2 regions of the Devosia sp. 1566 genome follow, and region 1 is predicted to be linked to the other one. Evidence: riboswitches for the same ligand, from Rfam matches in the RefSeq annotation. Region 1 holds a riboswitch; the other holds the start of a gene.

Region 1 (7,098 bases):
AGAGCGGCTGCCCGGGGAAGACCCTAGTGCGGCCGTGGCGCTCAATGATCCGGCGGCATCGGTCGACCCGGCCGTGCTGTCGGGCAGCCAGTCGCTGCTGCTGGAAGCCTCCCAGGATGGCCGCACCGGTGCGGTACCGTTCTCGGGCACGATAGAGTGGCGCGAAGGGGTCGACGAGATCGGCCAGCCCACGCTGATCGGCCAGGCCAATATTCCGGCGCGCAATCTCGGGGTCGAGATGACCATTCGCAAGAATTCCGATCCGAGCCTGCCCGCGAGCCACCTGATGGAGGTGGATTTCGATGTGAGCGACACCTTTATCGGGGGCACGATTGCGGGGCTGCCGGGCGTGTTGCTCAAGGACCAGGAACTGGTGCCCGGAACGCCGCTGGTGGGGGCTTCGGCCCGCGTCGTCGGTAATTCCTACCTGTTTGCGCTGAGTGCGGCCGAGCAGGATGCCAACACCAACCAGGACCTACTGCGCAGCCGAAAGTGGATGGATCTGGCAGTGGTGTATGGCACCGGGCGCAATGCGATCATCACCCTTGAAAAGGATGAGCAAGCGCAGGCGCTGTTCGACAAGGTCTTTGCGGCTTGGGGACAGGGGGGCAATTAGCCCCCCTTTTTGCATCCGCGTTTGGCCGGACAGAGGCCTCGCGGATTGACGCTCCGGCGGGGCTGGCTTAGCCTTGGCGTGTCTAAAACAGGTTAGGTCGGGAAGGTTGGCCCGGCCCCGCTTGCGGGTCCTTCCGCTGCTGCAGCGGCCCATGACGATCACGGCGCCAGCATCGGGCGGGCGCCGATCGAAAGGGCATGGACATGAAACCAAGGATTTCCGTTATCACCCTGGGCGTTGGCGATCTCGAGCGGGCGCTGCGCTTTTATCGCGATGGACTGGGCCTGCCGACGCAAGGCATTATCGGGCAGGAGTTCGAGCACGGCGCCGTCGCGTTCTTTGATCTGGCGGGCGGATTGAAGCTCGCGATCTGGGCGCAGGACGATATTGCGTTCGATACGGGCCTTACCCGGGAGCCGGTGTCGTCCACCGCAATGACGCTCGGGCACAATGTAAGGGAACGCGAAGAGGTCGACGCGATCATGGCGAGCGCCGAGGGCGCGGGCGCCGCGATCATCAAGCCCGCGCAAGACACGTTCTGGGGCGGGTATGCTGGGTATTTCCGCGACCCCGAGGGGCACCTCTGGGAAGTGGTCTGGAACCCGCAATTGCTGCCTGCGGGCGAATAAAGCGCCTGCTCGCGGTGGCAGCTTAGTCCGCCACCAGTTTCCGATCCGCCAGATGATAGCGCCGGCTGGCGAGGGCGAGGATATCATCATTGTGGTGGCTGACGAGGATGGTGTGCCAGCCATGCCGGACCGTCAGCGTCCTGACGAGATCGCGGATCACGGCGCGGGTTTGATCGTCGAGCGCCGAAAAGGGCTCGTCGAGCAGCAAAACCGGACGGGCGCGTAGCAGGGTGCGGGCGAGAGCGACGCGCTGCTTTTGCCCGCCCGATAGGGTCGCGGCGGGCTGGGCGCCAATGCCAGACAAACCAACTTCGGCGAGAGCGGCTTCCACTTGCTGGTGAACGCTTGCCTTGGGGATACGGGCGGGCAAGCCGAGGGCGATGTTGCGGCCGGCGCTCAAGTGCTCGAAGAGGCTTTCGCTTTGCAACAGAAGCGATACCGGGCGCTGCTCGGGTGGCAGGGGCACGAGTTGCTGGCCATCGAGCACGATGCTGCCCGAGGTCGGCGTGAGAAAGCCAGCGAGGAGATCAAGCAGGGTGGACTTGCCCGAACCGCTGGCGCCCGACACGGCGGTGATCTCGCCGGGCGCAGCGGCGAGGGAAAAACCATAGGGCTCGGCCGTGTTGGGATAAGCAAAACAAAGCTCGTCAACGCGCAGCACGGGCGATCCTTTCGGCAAGGCGAGGCAGGCCAACAAAGGCAATGATGGTGCCGATGAGGAGAATGGCGGCAATGGCCCCTGCATCATTGTTGCGATAGGCGCCGAGCGAGCGGAACATCAGCAGCGGCAAGGTTTGGAAATCCTGGGTGCCAAATAGGGCGATGACGCCCAGATCCCCCAGCGAAAAGCAAAAGGCGAGGGCGAGCATGACGCCCAGATCCTTGCCGATCAGGGGCAGTTCCACGAGGAAGAACTGCCGCCAGCCGCCCAGCCCGAGCGAGCGGATGAGCTTGCCCCTGGTTTTCGCGATGGCTTCGAGCGGCGGCGCAAGCGTAGCCATGGCAAAGGGCAGGGCGAGGAGGCTATTGGCAAGGATGACGACAGCGGGCGCGGCGGCGGCCGGCGCAAGGCCGAGGTCGCGAACGAGCAGGAAGAATCCCAGCGACAGCACTACGGCGGGCACGGCGAGATAAGCATAGGCCGGGATGCCCAGGAGCGTGCGCAGCGGCGGGCTGCCGGTGGCGCCGCGGCCAAGGGCCAGGGCAAGCGCCAAAAGCAGCGTGAGGAGTGCGGAGGCGCTGCCGATAAGGAGGCTGGTGAGGAGCGACCACCAGAAGCTCGGCTGGGCCAGGAGGCTGCCGAGACCGGCGCCGAGGCCATCCATCAGCACGGAGAGCAGGGGCAGGCCGAAGCAGAGGGTGGCGGTGGCGAGCACCAGCCATTGCAGCAGGCGGCTGGCGGAGCCGTCGTGCCAGGTGGTAGCGGGGGAAGAACCAAAGGCGGTGGGTACGGGCGCAAGGGCCGAGGCGGCGAGGATCACGGCCGAGCAAACAGCGATTTGCGTCAGCGCGAGGCGCACGGCGCCGGCGAGATCGAAATCCTGGCGGACAGCGGCGTAAATGGCGACCTCCAGCGTCTGGTTGGCGGGGCCACCGCCCAGCAGCAGCACTATAGGGAAGCTGGTGAAGGCGAGGAGAAATATGATGGCGCCGAGCCCTGGCAGGGTGCCGCGCAGGGCAGGCCAGTCGATAAGGGTGAAGCGTTGCCAGGCAGAGAGGGCCAGGGACTGGCCGGTTTTGAGGCGGGCGGCGGGAATGGCGTCGAGGCGGGCGAGGATGATGCGGGCGGCGAAGGCGCCATCGAGAATGACATGGGCAAAGAGAATGCCCCCGAGCCCGTAGGCAGGATTGCCCAAGGGGAAGCCCAGCACGGCTTCCGCGCCGCGATTGATCCAGCCATTGCGGCCCCAGATGGCGAGGAGCCCGAAGGCCACGACCATGCCGGGGGTGACGATGGCGGAGGCAAAGAAGGCGACGAGGAGATCGCGTCCGGGGAAGCGCAGACGATTGAGCGACCAGGCGACGGCGGTGCCGACCAGGAGCGACAGGACGGTGGTGAGCCCGGCCTGGATCGAGGTCATGCGCAGGAGGTGGGGAATATCGATGCGGCTGGTGGCGGCGGCATCGGTGGCGGCGGCGAGAATGGACCAGAGGACGAGAGCAATCAGCCCGGCAATGGCAAGCGCGAGGAGGCAAGCGGTGGCGATGCGCAAGGGGCGGGGTGGGAGGGTCATGGTCCGGTGGTTGGCGCTAGCCTTGGAGCGGGTTGATGGGCCTGAACCCCCACCCTGTCCCTCCCCTTAAGGGGGAGGGGACGTCGGCTGATGGAGCTGGGATGGCGGAGAGTCGTGGTGTGGCTATCAGGGACTGTGTTCCCTTGATCGCCCCCCTCAGTGTGCCTCCGCTCAAGGGGGAGGGGAGGCACACTGAGGGGTTCGAAGCTTGTGGCTGTCCTGATTCCTACTGGATGGCGGCGAGCATTTCGTCGATCCAGGCGGCGCGGTTGGCTTCGAGGTCGGTGTCGCTGATCGTCAAAGTCTTGGCGGGTTGCGGGAGGGTGCCGAAGGCCGGGTTGAGGTCGGCACCGAGATCGACCACGGGGAACATCCAGTTGGTGGTGGGGATGATCGCCTGGGCGGCGGGGGAGGCGAGGTAGGCCAGGAACTGACGGGCGAGCTCGGGCTGGTCGGTGGAGGCGAGCATGCCGGCGACCTCGACCTGCACGATATGGCCCTCATCAAACAGCGCCGCCTTGATGGTGTGATCGTCTTCATCGACGATGTGGTAGGCGGGCGAGGTGGTGTAGGAGAGCGCCATATCGGCTTCCCCGGTCAGGAAGAGATTATAGCTTTCCGACCAGTCGCGGGTGACGGCGAGGATATGGGGCTTGAGGCCGGCCCAGATTTCGGGGGCACGGTCGCCATAGGCGGCCTTGATCCAGAGCACGAGTCCAAGGCCCGGCGTGGCCGAGCGCGGGTCCTGGATGACGATCTTGAAGTCGTCGGGAAGCGCGATCAACTCCTCGAAGGAGGCGGGCGGGGTGGCGGTGCGGTCGGTATCGTAGACAAAGGCGAAATGGGCGTAGTCGACCGGCACGAATTGCGGATCGGTCCAGGGCTCGGGGAGGGCGAGATTGGCCAGCTCCAGGGTGTGATCGGCAAAGAGGCCGGTGGCGCGGGCTTCCCCGGCAGTGGCGACATCGAGGCCTACCACCAGATCGGCCGGGGTGGTAGCCCCTTCGAGCTGGACGCGGCGCAGGGCGCCGATGGAGGAATCGGCGGCGATGAATTCGACAGTGCAGCCGCCGCATTGGGCTTCAAAGCCTTCGGCGAGCTGGGGGCCGGGGCCCCATTCGGCGGCAAAGCCATCATAGGTATAGATGGTGAGCGCGGGTGCGGTTTGGGCCAAGGCGGGCGAGGCGGCCAGTCCGAAAAGGACCGCAAGCGCCAGGTGAGTGGTGTGGACCAAGATGGTCATCCCTTCATTGGTGTGCGGCCATGAGTGAAGGGATGGGTGTCAATGGCGGGCACGAGATGCCCTTGCCATCTCGAACTTCCTCCGCCAGCATGACCTGGTTCAGGTTCAATGGGTAATTCTCAGCTCCGGCTTGACCCGGAACACCCCAGCGAGACGCCGTGATCTTATAAGAGCGCCCCCCAAGTGCAAGAGAATTTCAGCCCAGCTGCCGACGCGCCCCTGCGCTTTGCCGGACCGATCGCCATTGTGGGCGGCGGGGCGGTGGAGAGCCAAACCCTGCGTGACCTCGCGGCAGCGGGGGTGACGCTGATCGGGGCCGATGGCGGGGCGGATGCGATCGGGGCGGCAGGGCTGGTGCCAGCGGCGATCATCGGGGATCTCGATTCCCTGCAGGATCGCGCCGGCTGGGAGCGGCGCACCCGCGTGTTGCACCTGCCCGAGCAGGTGACCACCGATTTCCAGAAGGCACTGCGCTCGACGCAGGCGCCGGTGACGCTGGCGCTGGGCATGACGGGCAAGCGGCTCGACCATACGCTCGCGGCACTGAGCGCGGTGCTGCAATATGCCCCCGAGCGGCACTTGCTGCTGGTGGACGAGATCGATGTGGCGCTGGCAGTGGTGGGGCCGATTACCTTTGAGGCGGCGGCCGGGGAGCGGGTGTCGATCCATCCGCTGGTGCCGATCGGGTTCGAGCGCTCGCAGGGGCTGCTCTATCCGATGGATGGCCTGCAGCTGGCGCCGGGCGGGCTGATCGGCACCTCCAATGCGGGCCTTGGGGGTCGGATCGAGATCGTGCCGGCTGAGCGGGTGCCGTGGCTGCTGATCCTGCCCAAGGCCCGGCTCTGGGATCTCGTCCAGGCGTGCCAAAATTCCGCCCGGGTCTGATGACCCTGCGGTTGGTGCTGCGACATGGGGCGAAGGTCGCCTCGGTGCCGGTCGTCCGGCAAAAGGGTAGAAGGTGAAGCAAGCTTCGCCCCATGCTCTATCGGAGACTCTTCGGTGAGGACCGTCCGTGGCTAGACCCGTGCCAAACGCCAGAAGCCCTGGGGCTTCATGGACCGGGGGATGAAATCGGTCCCGGATCATCCTCGTCCCGAAGGAGCTTGGGCGACCCCAAACCCATCCGATATCCCCGCACCGACCGTTCGTCGCGACCGCGCAGCTTGCCCGGGAACAAGGGGGATTGTGCCTGAGGTTTTCGGGGGCGGGGATAAGTTTGTGGGGTGGTGATGGCCGCCCTCGTGGTTCGAGGCTGCGCTACGCTGCGCACCTCACCATGAGGGCTCCGGCACATTCCCGCTCATTCCGCACTTCCGGGGGGTAAGGGCTTTTGGGGGGCATGAGTATGCCGGAGGCTCGATGGGCCCCGGGCTCAAGGCCAGGTTGGCATCGGCGGCGGGCTCGCAGGCGTAAAAAAGCCCTCGGGGGAAACCGAGGGCTGCATTGGTTGCTTGCGGCGGTCCAGCCTTATGCGGCGTTGGAGCGGGCAGCTTCGCGAACGGCGTCTTGCACTTTTTCGAAGGCGCGCACTTCGATCTGGCGGATGCGCTCGCGGCTGACATCGTATTGTTGGGCCAGCTCTTCGAGCGTCAGCGGATCTTCCTGCAGGCGGCGAGCCTGGAAGATGGCGCGCTCACGATCGTTGAGAACATCCATGGCATTGGTCAACAGACCCATGCGTTCGGAATATTCCTCGCTTTCACCAAGGGCAGTTTCCTGGCTGGGCGTGTCGTCGACGAGCCAGTCCTGCCATTCGGAGGAGCCTTCATCGGCGCGCATCGGCGAATTGAGCGAAGCATCGCCCGACAAGCGCGCATTCATCGAGACGACGTCATCCTCGGTGACGTTGAGGGTGGTCGCGATCTGCTTGATCTGGTCGGGATGGAGCGAGCCATCGTCGAGCGCGGCGATCTGACCCTTCACCTTGCGCAGGTTGAAGAACAGCCGCTTCTGGGCAGCGGTGGTGCCGATTTTCACCAGCGACCAGGAACGCAGGACATATTCCTGGATCGCAGCACGAATCCACCACATCGCATAGGTCGCAAGGCGGAAGCCCTTGTCAGGCTCGAAGCGCTTGACCGCATGCATGAGCCCGACATTGCCTTCCGAGATCACCTCGGCAATGGGCAGGCCATAGCCGCGATAGCCCATGGCGATCTTGGCAACCAGGCGCAGGTGGGACGTAATAAGCCGTTGAGCAGCGGCGGGATCGGCGTGCTCCTTGTAGCGCTTGGCCAGCATGAATTCTTCATCGGGTTCCAGCATGGGGAACTTGCGAATTTCCTGAAGATAGCGGCTCAAGCCTCCTTCGGCAGAAAGGACAGGCAGATTGGTCTGGGCCATTTATGCACCCCTTTTACTTATTCCCCCGCACAG
Region 2 (7,098 bases), 1.9 Mb from region 1:
TCAGGGCATTCTCCCAGTCACTGCCAAAGCCGGCATAGGTCTTGCCGTCGAGGTCCTTGGGGCTTTGAATATCCTGCCGGTCGCCGTTGAACACAAGGCGCCCCGTTTCGGTCTGCACCAGTGCATAAGTCGCGACCAGATCAACCCCGGCCGTGCGCTGGGTGAACAGACCGATGGAGCCAAGAATACCGAAATCTACCACCCCATTGGCCACGAGCGTGCCAGCGGAAGTGTCGGAATAAGGCAGGATCTCAACTGCGACCCCCGCCTCCTCATAAAAGCCCTTGGCCTGGGCAACAAAGAGGCCGACATGGTTGGTGTTGGGCGTCCAGTCCAGCGCCATGGTCACCGGCACCGGCTGGGCCAGTGCGGGTGGGCTGGCGAGGGCGGCGGCAAGGCCAAGGATCAGCAGCAGGCGCGAAAGCGGCATGATTATTCCTCCGGTTCAAACAAGGTCTGCAGGATATCGGCTTCGATTTGAGCGATGACCGCCGACCCTGCTGGGGGTCGCGGATGCTCGAGCGGCACGTCGACGCGGCGCACGATCCGCGCTGGGCGCGGCGACAACAGGTAGATCCGGTCGGACAACAGCACCGCTTCGCGGACATCGTGGGTGATCAGCAACACGGTCCAGCGATGGCGCGTCCACATCCCAGCCAGCCAGCGCTGCATTCGCGTGCGGGTCAGGGCATCCAGGGCCCCGAAAGGCTCGTCAAGCAGCAGCATGGATTTATGCTGCACCACTGTGCGCAGCAGCGCTGCACGCTGCCGCATGCCGCCGGAAAGCTGCGCGGGGTAATAGTTTTCAAATCCGGCCAAACCAAACTCAGCAAAGAGCGGCTGGACTGCCGCCCGGGCCGCCTTGCGCGTCATGCCCGCCACCTCAAGGCCCAGAGTGGCATTGTCGATGATCCGCCGCCACGGCATCAGCGCATCGCGTTGCGGCATGAAGGCAAAGGGGTGGCTCTTTGGGGCGAGTGGCGTGCCATCAAACAGCATTTCCCCACCATCAGTGGACACCGCTCCGGTCAGCAGCTGTAGGATGGTGGATTTACCAGCGCCGGAAGGGCCGAGGATCGAAACGAACTCTCCTGCTCCAACGCTCAAGTTGATGTCGGCCAGAACTTCGGAATCGCCAAAGCTCTTGCCCAAGTTGCGCAGTTCAAGCCTGGGCGTGGTCATGGGCGCCTCTGCGCCAAGCGGGTCCAGGGCATCGTCAGCCGCTGCACCAAGACGGTAGCGCCAAACAGGAGCAGGGTCAGCGTCGCGCTGACGACGACGGCGGCCAGCACCAGGTCGGGGCGAAAATTGTTCTTGGCATTGAGAATATAGATGCCCAAGCCGCGGACCGCCCCGGCATATTCGGCAAAGATCGCGCCGACTACGGCATAGGTGATGGAAATGCGCAGCCCGGCAAAGAAATAAGGCAAGGCCGAAGGCAGCCGCGACATCCTGAACCGGCGCCAGCGCGAGGCTCCCATGGACGCCAGCAGCGCCTCGATATCGCGATCGGTGGAGTCATAGCCCTGCACCAGCGCCACCAGCATTGGGAAAAAAGTGACCAGCGCGACCAGCACGATCTTGGGCGTCAGCCCGAAGCCGAACCAGAGCACGATGAGCGGCGCGATGGCGACCAGCGGCAGGGTCTGGGTGATGATGAACACCGGAAACAACGCCCGCCGTACCGGGCGAAAGAAGTCCACCACGACCGAAAACAGCAATGCGGCGCAGAGCGAGCAGCCGAAACCCAAAATGGTGGCCTGCAAGGTCGCTAATGTGTGCCCGGCCAGCGCGTCCCGGTTCTGGTAGCCCTGAACCACAATGCGGGATGGCGCCGGCAACGCCGTTGGCGAGATGCCCGAAAGCTGCACATAAGCTTCCCAGGCCAGGATCAGGGTCACCACCGAAAACACGGCGGGCCCTGCTTGACTGAGAAACCGGGCGACAAGGCGCCCGAAGGAGAACAACTGCGCCATGCCGGACCTTCCGCTCAGCGCGCGCTGGGGCTGTTGGCCGACACGGTCAGGTCGATGGTGACATGTCCCTCAGCCGGTCCAAACCGGCAGAAGGCCTGCTCGATGGTGGCGAATAGCGCGCCGGTGTCGCCATTGAGCTTGGTGGCGAAATGCTTGGACTTTTCGAAGGTGCCCGACTGTTTGAGAAAGTCGATGCAGCCATAGATTTCGTCCATGTGATGGCCCTGTCCCATCACATAGAGAGACAATTGGGCCACCCCGAAGACGCCGATGTCGGGCGCATCCTGCACTGCCGTAAGCGCACTGGCGCGCCGCTCCTCAAGAGGCGCAGCCTGCCCCTCGAACAAATTGGACTGGCAGATGGCATCATCGGGCTCACCCGGGCAGCCGCGCGAGATTGTCGCCGAAAGCACGCAATGGGTGCCGTCGCGCGCGGCGGCACTGAACAGATCGCGCATGGCCGGAAACAGCACTTCGGGCGGGCCGACCAACAGGGTCGAGACGTCATCGGTCTCGATGCGCAAGCGTTCACGATAGGGATCGAGCGCACCCAGCGCGTTCATGATCACGCCGACAAAGTCGCCGGTCATTGGATAAAGGGAAATCTGTGCGCCTGAGAACATGGCCCGCCTCGCTCCGCTGGTATTACCCAGATCAGCTATAGGGTCCGAAGGCTTGCCGCCCTCATCTCAGCCCCGACCATACGGAGCACCCCTGTGGATAGGGCCAGCATAGGGCAGCATCGCCGGCAAATGCAAGCACATGTCTGTATTGGCGGAGTTGATCTTGGATCAGGCGCTTTGCGATGCTTGACGCAGTTCCTGGATTGCTTGTCCATCAGGCAAGCGCGCGCCACTTTGGAGCGTCTGCAGATAAGCTCGAGGCGCGAGGCCGTGATAGTCCTTGAACGCCCGCGTGAAAGCCGCCTCCGAGGCGTAGCCGGCTTCGCTTGCCAGTGACCCTACCGAAGTAGGGCCACTGGCAAGCTTTCTGGCGGCCAGAGTCAGCCTCCAGCCTTTAAGATAGGTCAATGGCGGCTCTCCCGCCCGGTTATGGAATCGTCTGGCAAAGGCAGCGCGCGACAGCCCCGCCACCTTCGCCATGCCCTCGACAGTCCATTTGGCGGCGGGATCGGCATGGATCGCCCGGAACACCTTGGCAAGGTTGGGATCCTTCATTGCCGGCAACCATCCGGCGGAATGCCCGGCGCGCTCGGCTGCACGGCGCAGCACGTAAACCAGCAGGCTGTCGGCAAGACTTTCCACCAGGCTTTCATTGCCCAAGCCCTGGTGCTCCAATTCCTCGGCCAGCAACAGCACGATCGGCAAAATGCCATTGTCCTTGCGCAGCTCGGCGGCGGGCAGGTGAATGCAGGGCGGTAGCGCCGATTGTCCCAGCCGGCGCGTGCCATCCACCTGGAAGCGCCCGCAAAAGATCACCGCGTCAGGAGACTGGCTGGTGACATCAAATCCTTGTTGCACGAACTGGCTGACGGGGGGCGCCTCGCCCTTGGGGCTGGCCACGAGATCGTGGGCCTTTCCATCACTCAGGACCACCAGATCACCCTCTTCCAGCCGGAGTGGCGCTTCGCCAGCCCGGCGAAGCCAAGCGGTCCCCTGCCAGACGAGGTGAAAGGCGATCATTGCCCCCGGATCGAGCCGGAAGCCCCAAGGCTCAACCATCCGGCTGCGGACGAGGGTCATCCGGCTGCGGGCGTACATGCGGATCCATTGATCAAGCACATTCATGCCGCTCTCCTGCACCTTTTCAAGACGATCTGCAAGAAAGGGGAGATCGGCTCACATGGCTTGTCCTCTCAGGGCGCGCCATCTTTCTCCTGGTTAGAAAGGAGAACGCGATGTTCAAGACCATACTTGTTGCGGCCGGAACCGGCACAGTTGGGCAGCACCTGGCCAATCGGCTGCTGATCGCCGGGCACAGCGTCAAAATTGGCACAAGGCGAGGAGGTGACGCCAACACAGTGCTGCTGGACTATAGTCAGGCCCGGACTTTTGAAGCGGCGCTTGCCGGCACCGATGCGGCTTACCTCGTCGTTCCGACCTCGGCCGAACCACATTTACTGCTTGGCCCCTTCGTCGAGGCCGCAGCGCGGCGCGGCATTAAGTTGGTGTTGCAATCAGCTCTGGGGGTGGATGCCAATGACGCCATTCCGCTGCGGCAACTGGAGCGGCAGATCGAAAGCTCAGGCGCGCCCTACGCGATCCTGCGTCCAAACTGGTTCCTCGACAATTTCCACGGGCGCTGGCACGCCGGCATCATGGAGCTTGGCCGGCTTGCGCTTCCCGCGGGCGATGCCACGACCAGCTTGATTGATGCGCGCGACATCGCCGAAGCTGCCGCTATCGCTTTGACCCAGGCAGTTGCGGATGGTCGGGCTTTCAACCTGACCGGCCCCGACAGCCTGGGCTATGCCGAGGCCGTAGCGGCGCTTGCGGCGATCAGCGGCCGCACCGTCACCTACGAGGGTGTCGACGAGGCGCAGTTCAAGCGCGAGTCGGGGCGCATGAAACTGGCGCCAGCTCTGGTTGAACAGATGCTGCCGATCTTTACTGCTACTCGCGCGGGTCATTTCAGCCAGGTCACTGACGATTTCAGCCAACTCACCGGGCGACCGGGCCGGCGGCTCGTCGATTATCTGGCTGACAATGCCTGGCGCTTCGCCGTCCCAGTTGCGCAGAACGAAGTCCAGAGAGCAGCGGTCAGTCGTTGATTTGCCGCCTCACGGCGCCAAGCCCGGGGAATGCAGCTATTATCCCGGGCGTTGATTCTGTTTACAGGCTGGTAATGGACCCGTTGAATGTCGCCATGCTCTTGGTCCTTGCCGGCGCTGCCGCTTATGTGCAGACGCTGACGGGCTTTGCCTTTGGCCTGTTGATGATGGGCGGTATCGGCATTCTCGGGCTGCTGCCCCTGCCCGAAGCCGCGGTGATCGTGAGCATCCTCACGGTGGTCAATGCAACTCAGGTGTTGGCCCGAGGCTGGCGTAACGTGGCCTGGAGCGAGTTTCGCCTCGCCATTGGCGCCAGCCTCCTTTTGGTGGTGCTGGGTTATTTCATGCTCGAATGGCTTGCGGACGCCAATCTGGACGGACTACGCCTGCTGCTGGGCGCCGTCATCGTTGGTGCCAGCATCCAGTTGATCCTGCAGCCGCATCCGCTGCCCAACCGGTCTTCTTCGGGTTCGTTCGTCCTGGTGGGTGCATTGGGCGGCTTTCTGGGCGGGATGTTCTCCACGGCCGGACCGCCCTTGATCTATCACTTCTATCGCCAACCCCTGCCAGCGGCCGCCATCAGGGACACCTTAGTGCTGATCTTTGGCGTCAACGCCTTGTTCCGGCTGTCCTTGGTCGGCTTGACCGGCAGCTTCCCCTATGAGGCAAGTTGGTGGGCGCTGTTGGCGGCGCCCGTGGTTACCGCCACCACCTATGCCGCAAAACGCTGGCCGCCGCCATTTGCGGTCCTCACGCTGCGCCGCGTGGCGTTCTCGCTCCTGCTGCTATCAGGTGTTTCCCTGGCGGCGCCGGCCATTTGGCGACTGGGGTTTGCCGCGGCCGCCTGAACGTCGATCCTCGGCGTGCTAAGTTGGGCCTCGGTACACACATCGGTCTCAACCCCTCGCCAACTTCGATATGTAGATCACAAGCGGCTTGCTTCAAGCCCCCGCCGTAAAACCCTTGCCGTATCCAAGCAAAGGGAGTGCATCGATGCGGGTACTTTTGTCGACCTATGGGTCGCGGGGTGACGTCGAACCTATTGTGGCGCTTGCAGTCGCGCTCGAGGCGGTCGGTGTGGAAGCGGTGCTGTCCGCTCCGGGCGACCAGGAGTTTGTGGTGCTTGCCGAACGTGCCGGCGTTGAGTTAGTCCCCGCCTTCATGCGCGTGCGAAAGTGGATTGCGCTCGCTCAACGATTTCCCAGCGATGTCCCGGGTTACGGGATGAGGATGATCGCCGCCCAGTGCCGGGCCATCGACGCGGCAGCCGCCGGCTGCGATGCAATCCTCGCGACCGGTCTCATGCCTTCGGTAGGCGCGGCTCAGTGCGTGGCCGAAAAGCGCGGTCTGCCCTTTATCCACGCATCGTTCTGCCCGATGTACCTGCCATCCGAGCACCACCCGCCACTTTCCTATCCCGGTCATTCCCGCCCAACGGGAGAGACCGACCACCGCGCACTGTGGAACCACAACCTCGAGGTGATGAACGCCCTTTTCGGCGGCACGATCAACCAACAACGGATCGCCACGGGCCTGCCGGCAGTGACCGATATTCGCCAGCATGTCTTTACGACGCGCCCGCTCCTGGCTTCGGAGGCGGCGCTCTGCCCCTGGGAGCCAACCGATCTTTGTGCACCGGAGCAGACCGGGGCTTGGATCCTGCCCGACACGCGCCCGCTGCCACCCGAACTGGAGGCCTTTTTGGACGCTGGCACTCCGCCCGTTTACTTTGGCTTTGGCAGCATAGCGGCGCCTAATGCCGACCGGTTGGTCCAAACCGCGGCAACCGCCATCCGCGCCCATGGGCGCCGCGCAGTTCTGGCGCGGGGCTGGGCTGGCCTCACGCTGCCCGACCAACAAAGCGACTGTTTTCTTGTCGGTGAGGTCAACCAACAGGCACTTTTCAGACGGGTTGCCGTCGTGGTCCATCATGGCGGCGCCGGCACCACGACCACCGCTGCACGGGCGGGTGCCCCGCAGGTGATCGTGCCCCAAGGCGCTGACCAACCGTTTTGGGCACGACAGATCGAGCGGCTCGGGATTGGCGTAGCGCATCCTGGTGCCGCACCAACAATGGAGTCCCTTTGCGTGGCCCTCAACACAGGGCTCCAACCCGAAACCGCCACCCGGGCCCGGGCACTCGCCAGTACCATGCATAGCAATGGCGCTGCTCGAGCGGCAAGATTGTTGGTGGAAACCGTTACGCAGCAAAGCTCGACCCAAGTTCCGGCGCAGGCTCATTTGCTGACGGACGGGGCGGGCACTGACATTCATGCCTTGGCCAGGCGCGCCCAGGCGATGATCGACCTTGAACTTGCCCGCATCTTGCCCGTGCGGCTGCAGGAGTTCCAGCAGCAATTCGAAGAAGTCGGCGATCTTGCCTATGGCACG

What was found. A riboswitch is a leader RNA that binds a small molecule or an ion and turns the genes downstream of it on or off. The one in region 1 is predicted to bind thiamine pyrophosphate.
Region 2: linked by a shared signal. The riboswitch ahead of ELX51_RS03930 (YkoF family thiamine/hydroxymethylpyrimidine-binding protein) and the one ahead of thiB (thiamine ABC transporter substrate binding subunit) in region 1 are both predicted to bind thiamine pyrophosphate.

Annotation. Positions count from the first base shown of each region.
Region 1 is NZ_CP034767.1:2,710,417-2,717,514, reverse strand. It holds gene ELX51_RS20070 (hypothetical protein) at 1-616, shown strand, start outside; gene ELX51_RS13110 (VOC family protein) at 820-1,245, shown strand; gene ELX51_RS13105 (ATP-binding cassette domain-containing protein) at 1,268-1,906, opposite strand; gene ELX51_RS13100 (hypothetical protein) at 1,893-3,479, opposite strand; gene thiB (thiamine ABC transporter substrate binding subunit) at 3,706-4,722, opposite strand; TPP riboswitch at 4,780-4,880, opposite strand; gene ELX51_RS13090 (thiamine diphosphokinase) at 4,906-5,607, shown strand; gene rpoH (RNA polymerase sigma factor RpoH) at 6,190-7,065, opposite strand.
Region 2 is NZ_CP034767.1:798,592-805,689, reverse strand. It holds gene ELX51_RS03945 (ABC transporter substrate-binding protein) at 1-430, opposite strand, end outside; gene ELX51_RS03940 (ABC transporter ATP-binding protein) at 433-1,182, opposite strand; gene ELX51_RS03935 (ABC transporter permease) at 1,179-1,976, opposite strand; gene ELX51_RS03930 (YkoF family thiamine/hydroxymethylpyrimidine-binding protein) at 1,991-2,599, opposite strand; TPP riboswitch at 2,590-2,702, opposite strand; gene ELX51_RS03925 (AraC family transcriptional regulator) at 2,768-3,724, opposite strand; gene ELX51_RS03920 (NAD(P)H-binding protein) at 3,835-4,707, shown strand; gene ELX51_RS03915 (TSUP family transporter) at 4,782-5,555, shown strand; gene ELX51_RS03910 (DUF6022 family protein) at 5,701-7,098, shown strand, end outside.